Regions from separate parts of the Psychrilyobacter piezotolerans genome, predicted to be linked through region 1. Evidence: riboswitches for the same ligand, from Rfam matches in the RefSeq annotation. Region 1 holds a riboswitch; each other region holds the start of a gene.
The links. Region 1 has a riboswitch for lysine ahead of kal (3-aminobutyryl-CoA ammonia lyase). Riboswitches for the same ligand answer to the same signal wherever they lie in the genome.

Region 1 (3,275 bases):
GATAAGCACATAAAACACCAGATTTTCCACCTCCGCCAATAATACAAACAGTGTCACCTTCTTTAACTAATCTTTCTACCTGTGCAGGAGCACCGGCTACATCCAGTGCAGCTAAAGCTAATTTTTCAGGAATATCTGCAGGTAATACAGAATATATACCAGTTTCAAAAAGGATAGCCTGTCCGTCTATATCAACTTGGTCGTTGGATACATTTACATTTTTAATCTTATTGATTTTTAATGGTGTAAGGGACAATGAAACTAAGGTAGCTAATTTATCTCCTACTTTTAAAGATTTATCAGGAAAATCAGGACCTATCTCTTTAACAACACCTATCAGCATTCCTCCAGACCCGGTTACCGGATTTTGCATCTTTCCTCTCTCTCCTACAATCTCATTGATCATAGTGGTCATCTTATCTATATCCTTGTTGCATGCTTCCTTTATTTGTGTGAATGATGCTGAATCAATATTTAATGTCATTACATCTAATAATAACTCGTTGTTTTTAATCTTCATTGTATTGTCAATTTTTAATGCAGCCTGTGGCATAGTTCCCATAGGTTCTATTACTCTGTGTGTTCCAAATGGACATCCTTTTATCATTTTCTCTCCCCCTTATAATCCTAATATGGCTCTTGCTTCTGCTGGTGTAGCTATTTGCCTGCCCAGTTCCTTGGCAATCCTTACTACCTTAGCTACCAAGACACCGTTAGATTCAGCTAAGACACCTTTTTCTAAATAGATATTATCTTCAAAACCAACCCTCACATGACCACCGCTTATGATAGCTGCTGCTGCCAACGAAAACTCAAATCTTCCAAGACCGGCAACTGAATAAGTAGAACCACAAGGCAAACTGTCTCTTAAAAATAAGAAGTCTCTCAGATCTCCTCCGATACCACCGTTAACTCCCATTACAAAACTAAAGTGCATAGGCGACTTAATAAACCCTTTTTTATTTAGTCTGACAGCCATCTCAATCATCGATTTATCAAAACACTCCAGTTCAGGTTTGACACCTCTTTCTATCATTTTTTCACCAAATTCTTTGATGGTATTTTCTGTGTTGGTAAAGACTTCGTCCCCGCCGAAATTTAAAGTCCCGCAATCCAGTGTTGCCATCTCAGGATGTAATTCTGTAGGCTGCAGTCTTTCTTCATTGGTCATCCCTACAGCACCCCCGGTAGATGGCTGGACGATAACGTCCGGACATTTTTCTTTTATGGCGTCCATACATATTTTAAATCGTTCCTTTGACTGGGTAGGAGTACCGTCATCCTCCCTTACATGAAGATGTATGATACTGGCTCCCTCTATATATGCCCCATATGCTTGCTCTACTATTTCTTCTACAGTATAAGGAACGTTAGGATTGTGTTCCTTAGTTACCTCAGCTCCACATATGGCAGCTGTTATGATTAATTTTTCCATCTTTTGCCCCCTAATTTCTTTGTTTATCTTTAGGTGTAACACAAGTTCCAGTGGCTCTGCAGACAACAACTGCTTTCTCTAAGACTTCACACGCAGAATCACTGATATCAGGTCTGGGAACGATTACTTTTCTAGCTTCAAAAACCATCCTTCTGGATGTATTACCAACTTTTTCTATATGACCTACAGCTTCGATAAAATCACCTGCATATACCGGAGCCATAAACTCAACGTTGTCATAAGCTTTAAATAATCCCTCGTCCCCATCTTGTCTGATAAGCAGTTCAGTAGCTACATCTCCAAATAAACCTAACATTCTGGCTCCATCCACTAAATTACCGCCATAATGAGCATCGTGGGTACTCATCCTCAATCTAATCATTACTTCTTTCACAACTCATTCCCCCTTTTTTATTTTTTTGCATCAAAAAAACACCTATCCATGATTTAAGACAGAAAATCACCAAGAACTAAAAAGAAATAGCTCTCCACAACTAAAGTTGTGACAGTCAAGATGGATTTTCCCATATTGACCAAGGTTAGCTCTATATAGATCCAACCTTTCGGCAATTAAGTCCTTCACTTTTAACTTCGCAAGATCTTCCGATCCTTTGAATGTTAAAAGTTACCACAATAAATGCTCCTCTATTATATATTTGATTTATGTTACCTATCTAAAAAAATGAAAACTCATTCATAGATTCGTTCTAATACATTTTTACTATATAAAGAACACAAAGTCAAGTGAAAAAAATATTTATATCCTTATTAGAGGAAATAAAAAGAAAAGTCTTTTTATGACGGTATTTTTTTATTTACTTATCCAGTTGATAAACTTAGTTTTTTAAGCTAACTTTATTAAGGAAAAATGAAGATATGACTGCAATATCTGTACTATTAAAAAAAAATAATATATTTAAAATGAATAGTTACCATAATAAAGTTATATAATTAGTTGAAAAATTAAATTTTATTTTCCCATGATAAATATATAAATTTAATAAAAGAGGAAGTTTATTAAATTTATGAAATAAAGAATAAGGAATAAATATTTTTTAGGAGGTGGTTGTGTGTATAAACCAAGGAGTATCTATGTAAAAGTAGCTTTAGAGAGTATTTTAAACAAATTAGGTTTAGGCGGACAAAGTGAAGAGGAAGATAAATATCAGGAAATGGAAGATCTGATGGAAAAAAAACCTTGTTTTGTCACCCTGTACAAGGAGAATTCCCTAAGGGGATGTATAGGAACCATGGTACCATACAGGGAAAATTTATTGGAGGAGATAAGGGCAAATGCCATCTCGGCTGCCTTCAATGATCCTAGATTTGAACCCTTAAAAAAAGAGGAATTAGAATGGTTGGAAATTTCTGTAGATGTCCTTTCCCCTATGGAGGAGATAGAGGATATAAAAGAATTAGATCCTAAAAAATATGGTATCTTAATCAGTGATGGAAGATCCCAAGGGGTACTTTTACCGGATTTAGAAGGGGTAGATAGTGTGGAGCAGCAGATAGAGATAGCCATGAATAAAGCCGGGATAACCCGTCAACCTGGATTGGTTATTAAAAAATTTACTGTAAAAAGGTATAGGTGAAAAGATGAAAGAAGCTATGTTTTATAAGAGATTAGAGGGTGAAAGAGTAGGATGTGAGTTATGTCCCCACAGGTGTATCATAGAGGAGGGTCGTGTGGGCAGATGCGGGGTAAGGAAAAACATATGGGGAAAATTGATAACCCAAAATTATGGAGTAGTTTCGGCTCTCAATATAGACCCCATTGAAAAAAAACCATTTTACCATTTTTACCCAGGGAAAGAGGTTTTATCCATTGGAAGTATAG
Region 2 (3,275 bases), on a different contig from region 1:
TTCATCTTATGATTTATGGGTAAACCAGGTTAACTCCGGGTTAATCCTTGGTGGAATCATGTTTGGATTTGGTATGACATTTTCAGTTTGTTGTGCATCGGGAGTTTTAACAGATGTTGTTACTGGATTTTCAAGAGGTTTTATAACTCTTATCTTTTTCGGTATGGGTGTTTTCCTAGGGTTTCCTTTCCAAAGAGCAGCAACTTGGGTAAAAGATGCCGGTATTCCAACGGATTGGATCAGAAAATCATGGTTCACCTCTGAAACAGGAGCAAAGTTATATAACGGAGTTTATTTCCCGGACTTATTCAAATGGGATGGATTAGACGGATATTTAGGAGCAGTTTTATTAACTTCATTCCTATGTGGTATTGTAGTTTATTTATCTAAAAAATACGAATCATCTAGAAAAATCTCAGGAACTTTTACAGGGGTACCCAGTGAAATAGAGCAGGTTAAAATCGTCACTCAAAAGGATGAGAGTAATAAAGAATTCAAATTATTAAGTGAAGAGACATATGTAAAATTATTTGTTAAACCTTGGAGTATGGGAGTAGGGGCTGCAGTAATAGCAGTTATATTCACATTATTAATGGGTGTAACTAAAGCCGGATGGGGAGCTTCTACGCCTTACGGATGGTGGTTTGGAAGATTCTTAATGGTATTCGGAGTATCACCTGAATCATTATCTAACTTTACTAACTTCCCAGTAAAATTATACACAATGCCATTTTTCAACCATCCAATCAATGTTCAAAATGTAGGGATCATGGTAGGAACGGTAATTTGCTTACTTTTAGCCGGGACATTTAAAAGTGTAGTGACAAGTGAAATTAAAGTTACACCTAAACAGGTAGCTTTATATGCTATGGGTGGAATATTAATGGGATTAGGAACTAGACTTGCAAACGGTTGTAATGTAGGAGCACTATATACTCCAATTGCAAACTTCTCACTATCCGGATGGGTTTTCTTTGCTGCTTTAGTAGGTGGAGGAATTTTAGGAAACAGAGTTGCAGTAAAAATAAAATAATTAAAATATGTTTGACAAATATAGCTGAAATGGATATACTAGTCTGAACATAAAAATATATGAATGAAGATAGAGGTTGCAAACCTTAGGAGTATTTTGGAGGAGTCGGATAGACTTTGAGACCAAAAGAAAGGAAGTTTTGCCGAAATTTAAGATTTGTCGAAATCTTAGGTTGGGACTATGGATAATATCTGTAGGACTGTCATTATCAGATGATAATGGGGAGCTGTCGAATGATTTTAAGATAGAGCCTATTATACATAACTATAGGTTTATAAATTAGAGTTATCGGTAGAGATCCGATAACTCTTTTTTTGAGTTAAAAGATCTCCTTTCTTCAAAACATCAAGGAGGAAAGATATGAGAGGTATAATAATTGTATTGTTGTTAGGAGTTATGAGTAGTTTGGGGTTTGGAGCAGATTCGGCAGAGGCAGCGTTAAATTTAGGGATGTGGACACTGTTGCCACCAATTGTAGCTATAACTTTAGCTTTTATCACTAAGAATGTAATTTTGTCATTGTTTATAGGAATCTATTCAGGATCGTTTTTACTGGGAATAACTCAGGGGAAAAATTATTTATTTAGTCTATTGGGAGGATTTTCCGATATAACCAACAGGGTAATCGGGTCCATGGCAGATTCATGGAATGCAGGTATAATCTTACAGTGTTTAACTATAGGGGGATTGGTAGCATTGATCTCTAAAATGGGGGGAGCAAGAGCTGTGGCAGAATCTTTGGCCAAAAGAGCAAAAACTCCCAGATCAGCTCAATTGATCACCTGGGTTATGGGATTATTTATCTTCTTCGATGACTATGCCAATGCACTTATTGTAGGACCGATTATGAGACCCATAACGGATAAGATGAGAATATCCAGAGAAAAATTAGCATTTATAATAGATTCCACTGCAGCTCCGATTGCAGGGATAGCCCTTATCTCTACCTGGGTAGGATATGAAATATCGGTAATAAAAGACGGATATTCACTGATAGGAATGGATAATATAAATGCATACAGTATCTTTGTACAAACAATTCCATATAGATTTTATAATATACTGATGCTGATATTTGTGGCTTCTACAGCATATTTCTTGAGAGAATTTGGTCCCATGGCCAAAGCTGAAATGAGAGCCAGAACAACCGGTCAGGTAACAAGCGGTTCAGCAGCTAAAGTTTCTCCTGAGGAAGCTGCGATGATAGCTCCCAAAGAGGGAGTGGCATTGAACATATGGAACGCCATCATACCTATCATGGTATTGATCGTAGGTTCTTTTGTAGGTTTCTATCTGAATGGAAAGGGTTATTTAGAGGGAGCGGTACTGGAGACTGTAAATAATTCTCCACTGTCATTTTATGCCATCAGGGAAACCTTTGGAAATGCCGATGCATCATTGGTAATATTCCAGGCAGCATTGTTTGCTTCCATTGTAGCTATCATTATGGGAATATCTAAGAAGATATTTAAGTTTTCAGAGGCTGTCGATACCTGGGTACACGGGATGAAATCATTGGTGATCACAGGAGTTATCTTATTATTGGCCTGGTCACTGACTTCTCTGATAAAGGAATTAGGAACATCGGTATACCTGGTAAATGCACTGGCTGGAAGTATACCAAAATCAATTCTGCCATCTATAATATTTGTCTTGGGATCTGTAATTGCTTTTTCTACAGGAACATCATATGGAACTATGGGAATATTGATGCCCCTGGCAATACCGTTAGCTAATGCCATCGGTGGAGGGGCCGGGTTATCGGGAGAAACATTATCATCATATATAGTAATGAGTATAGGAGCAGTTCTTACAGGAGCTATCTTCGGGGATCATTGTTCACCGATATCCGATACAACTATTCTTTCATCCATGGGAGCTGAATGTGATCATATAGAGCATGTTAAAACTCAAGTTATATATGCACTTGTGGTAGGAGCTATCACAGTATTATTTGGATATCTGCCAGTTGGGATGGGAATATCTATCTATATCGTTTTACCTATATCCGTACTGGTTACTATACTTACTGTAAGGTTTGCAGGTAAGTCTGTAGAGGAAGTATCGGTGGTAAAAGAAGAAGTGGAATTAGCATAGAAAATTTAGGAGACCTAGTCGAAAACCCGACTAGGTTTTTTTTATTTTGAATAATAATTATGGTATAATAAAATGATAAAAAACTAGTGTAATTATAGATTGGGGGAAAAAATGAGAATATTAATAATAAGACTGAGTTCAATAG
Region 3 (3,275 bases), on a different contig from region 1:
GCTTCTTTGGGAGTCCTATCAAAATATAATAAAGAGTCAGCTGTTAAATTACTCAAAAAAAGTTTAAGGATAGAGGAGGTGGAAACTTTATGACTGAATACCCAAGGGTAGTGGTTGATTTGGATAAAATTAGAAAAAATGTAAAAGTTTTGACAAAAAAATGCAGGGAATCCCAGATAGATGTAGTGGGAATAACCAAAGTTTTTTCTGGAAATATTGAGGTAGCTAAGATATTAGTGGAAGGAGGAGTAAAATATTTAGGAGATTCCAGGGTAGAAAATTTAAAAAAATATGAAAGCTTAGATGTTCCCAAGGTAATGATCCGTCTGCCTATGAGTTCCCAGATAAAAGAAGTGGTAAAACATGTGGATATAAGTTTAAACAGTGAAATATCTACTATAGCTCTTTTAAATGAGGAGGCAGGAAAACAATATAGAGTCCACAGAATTATTCTGATGCTTGAATTAGGAGACCTCAGAGAGGGAATCCTGCCTGAAGATGTAGAGAGCTATATGGATCAGATAAGTTCTATGCAAAATATTAAATTAGAGGGGATAGGTGTGAATCTCACATGTTATGGTGGGATCATCCCCAGCTTCGATAATTTAGAACAATTAGAAAAAATTGCGAATTTAATAGAGAAAAAATATGATTTAAAATTGAATATTATCTCAGGAGGGAATTCCAGTAGTTTAGATCTTTTGTGGAAGAAGAAGATGCCGCCAAAAATAAATAACCTAAGGTTGGGAGAAGCCCTTATCTTTGGGAGGGGAACAGCCTATGGAAAAAATCTAGAAGGGTGCTTCTATGACAGTGTAAAATTAGAGGTAGAGATAATAGAACTGAAAGAAAAGGAGTCCTATCCAGTGGGAGAAATTGGGCTCAATGCTTTTGGGAAAAAACCTGTATTTATCGACAGGGGAAAGAGAAAACGTGCTATATTAGCCATTGGAAAACAAGATGTAGACCAGTCTAACTTAGAAGCAATGGATGAAAAATTAATAATATTAGGTGCCAGTAGTGATCATTTGGTGCTGGATGTAACCGATTCAAAAAGGGAATATAAGGTAGGAGATATAGTGGAATTTAAGTTAGATTATGGTTCCCTTTTGCAGTTAACCACATCACCCTATGTAAAAAAAGTGTTTAATTAAAATTGACAGAATTAATAAATTATTATAGAATAACTTTCAGAAAAGAAAAATTTAGATAGAGGTTGCAAATATTAAAGAGTAATTATAGGTTAGTCATGACAAGCGTTGATCCTAGAATGAAAGGTAAATTTGCCGAAATGCGAAGAAAAGAGTCAAAATTCTTTGTGTTGGGATTATGGATAAGATCCATAAGACTGTCACCATATAAAATTGGTGATGTGCTATTAAATGATTTTGAGCATAGACTTTATTTAAGTTTTATTGTTGGGGGTTATTGATAGTGTTATCGATAGCTCTTTTTGTTACTTATAAATAAAAAAATCAGGAGGAATTGATTATGGGGAGTAAGATGAAAAAGGAAACGACACTGATGTACGCACTGATACCGTTGTTATTTTTAATAGGGAGTTTATTTTATGCAATTCAAATTGCACACATTGATGTACACATACCTATCTTAGTATCGGCATTTTTCGCAGCAGGAGTAGCTATATTTGGTCTGAACTACACATGGAATGAGATAGAAGAAGGAGTAGTTGAAACTATCAAGATGGCTTTAGGTGCAATTATAATTCTTATGATAATCGGAATGGTAGTAGGAACTTGGATTCAATCTGGTGTAGTACCAACTATGATCTTTTATGGATTAAAGATCTTGTCACCGGGAATATTTTTACCGGCAACTCTTATTATATGTGCTATTGTATCGGTGGCTACCGGTTCGTCATGGACAACAGCAGCAACAGTTGGTATCGCACTTATTGGTGTAGGAGAAGGACTGGGAATACCTAGACATATAGTAGCAGGTGCTATTATTTCCGGAGCATATATGGGGGATAAATTATCACCATTATCGGATACGACGAACTTAGCACCGGCAATGGCTGGGACAGATTTATTTACTCATATTAAACATATGCTGTATACAACAGTACCTAGTTTCATCATATCTATAATTTTATTTGGATTTATCGGGACTAAATATACAGGAGCAGCATTAAATACAGAGATGATCGACGGAATATTAAGCACTCTAAGTGGAAACTTTAATATCAGCCCACTACTATTATTAGTACCGGTTATTGTAATCGGGGCAGTAATAATGAAAGTTCCGGCAATACCCGGATTATTCGGTGGAGCTATCCTAGGTGGAATAGCTGCAATGATCTTCCAAGGAGCATCATTAGCTACGGTATTTTCGACTTTACACTATGGATACGAAGGTGAATCAGGGTTAGAAATGGTAGACTCTCTATTAAATAGAGGAGGACTAGACTCTATGATGTGGACTGTTTCATTAATTATTTGTGCCATGATCTTAGGTGGAATAATGGAAAAAACACAAATGTTAGAAACTTTAGCACTGAAGATTTTATCTGTGGCACATACTACTGGAAACTTAATATTAGTAACTATATTAACACCAATTTTTGTAAACTCAGTAGCTGGAGACCAGTATCTTGCCATAGTTGTGCCTGGAAGAATGTTTAAAGGTGCCTATGAAGAAAAAGGATTACACCCTAAAAACCTTTCCAGATCATTGGAGGATGCAGGAACCCTTACATCACCATTGATCCCTTGGAATACATGCGGGGCATATATGATCGCTACCCTGGGGCTGGCACCATGGACTTATGTTCCATATTGTTTCTTGAACTTAATCAATCCAATTGTAGCTATAATCTATGGGTATACAGGATTCTCTATTGAAAAGATAGAAAAGAAAAAGGTAGAAGCAGAAGCAGAAGTATAGAAAAAAGATAAAAATCCCTCCTAATTTTAGGAGGGATTTTTTACTTTGAAAAATATGATATAATATCTATATTATAGTTTTTAGGAGTGTTTAAATGAATCAGGTAATTTTAAGTTTGTATTTTTTTATAGTTATTTTTATAGGTTATAGTTCTTACAGGAAAATCAAAGGATCGAGAGATTATTTTATAGCAGGAAAAGATGCAGGTGTAAGGGAGATAGCCGGAAGTCTTTTGGCAACAGTATTGGGAAGTTCAGCGATTATAGGAAGTGTTAATTTTTCCTATGCCAATGGATGGGCTGGATCCTGGTTTATGCTTTGTGCAGCTTTTGGACTCTTATGTCTTTTACCCCTGGTAGACAGGTTAA

Region 2: it holds a riboswitch for lysine, as region 1 does, so the genes downstream of both, DYH56_RS12210 (Na+/H+ antiporter NhaC family protein) here and kal (3-aminobutyryl-CoA ammonia lyase) in region 1, are expected to answer to the same signal.
Region 3: it holds a riboswitch for lysine, as region 1 does, so the genes downstream of both, nhaC (Na+/H+ antiporter NhaC) here and kal (3-aminobutyryl-CoA ammonia lyase) in region 1, are expected to answer to the same signal.

The regions. Positions count from the first base shown of each region.
Region 1 is NZ_QUAJ01000002.1:134,611-137,885, reverse strand. Features, by position in the region: gene kdd (L-erythro-3,5-diaminohexanoate dehydrogenase) at 1-607, opposite strand, end outside; gene kce (3-keto-5-aminohexanoate cleavage enzyme) at 620-1,435, opposite strand; gene kal (3-aminobutyryl-CoA ammonia lyase) at 1,446-1,817, opposite strand; lysine riboswitch at 1,909-2,091, opposite strand; gene amrA (AmmeMemoRadiSam system protein A) at 2,506-3,030, shown strand; gene amrS (AmmeMemoRadiSam system radical SAM enzyme) at 3,035-3,275, shown strand, end outside.
Region 2 is NZ_QUAJ01000024.1:19,620-22,894, reverse strand. Features, by position in the region: gene DYH56_RS12215 (YeeE/YedE family protein) at 1-1,033, shown strand, start outside; lysine riboswitch at 1,096-1,270, shown strand; gene DYH56_RS12210 (Na+/H+ antiporter NhaC family protein) at 1,394-3,130, shown strand; gene DYH56_RS12205 (glycosyltransferase family 9 protein) at 3,230-3,275, shown strand, end outside.
Region 3 is NZ_QUAJ01000001.1:98,340-101,614, reverse strand. Features, by position in the region: gene DYH56_RS00465 (GlmL-related ornithine degradation protein) at 1-93, shown strand, start outside; gene orr (ornithine racemase Orr) at 90-1,154, shown strand; lysine riboswitch at 1,203-1,386, shown strand; gene nhaC (Na+/H+ antiporter NhaC) at 1,492-2,907, shown strand; gene DYH56_RS00450 (sodium:solute symporter family protein) at 3,002-3,275, shown strand, end outside.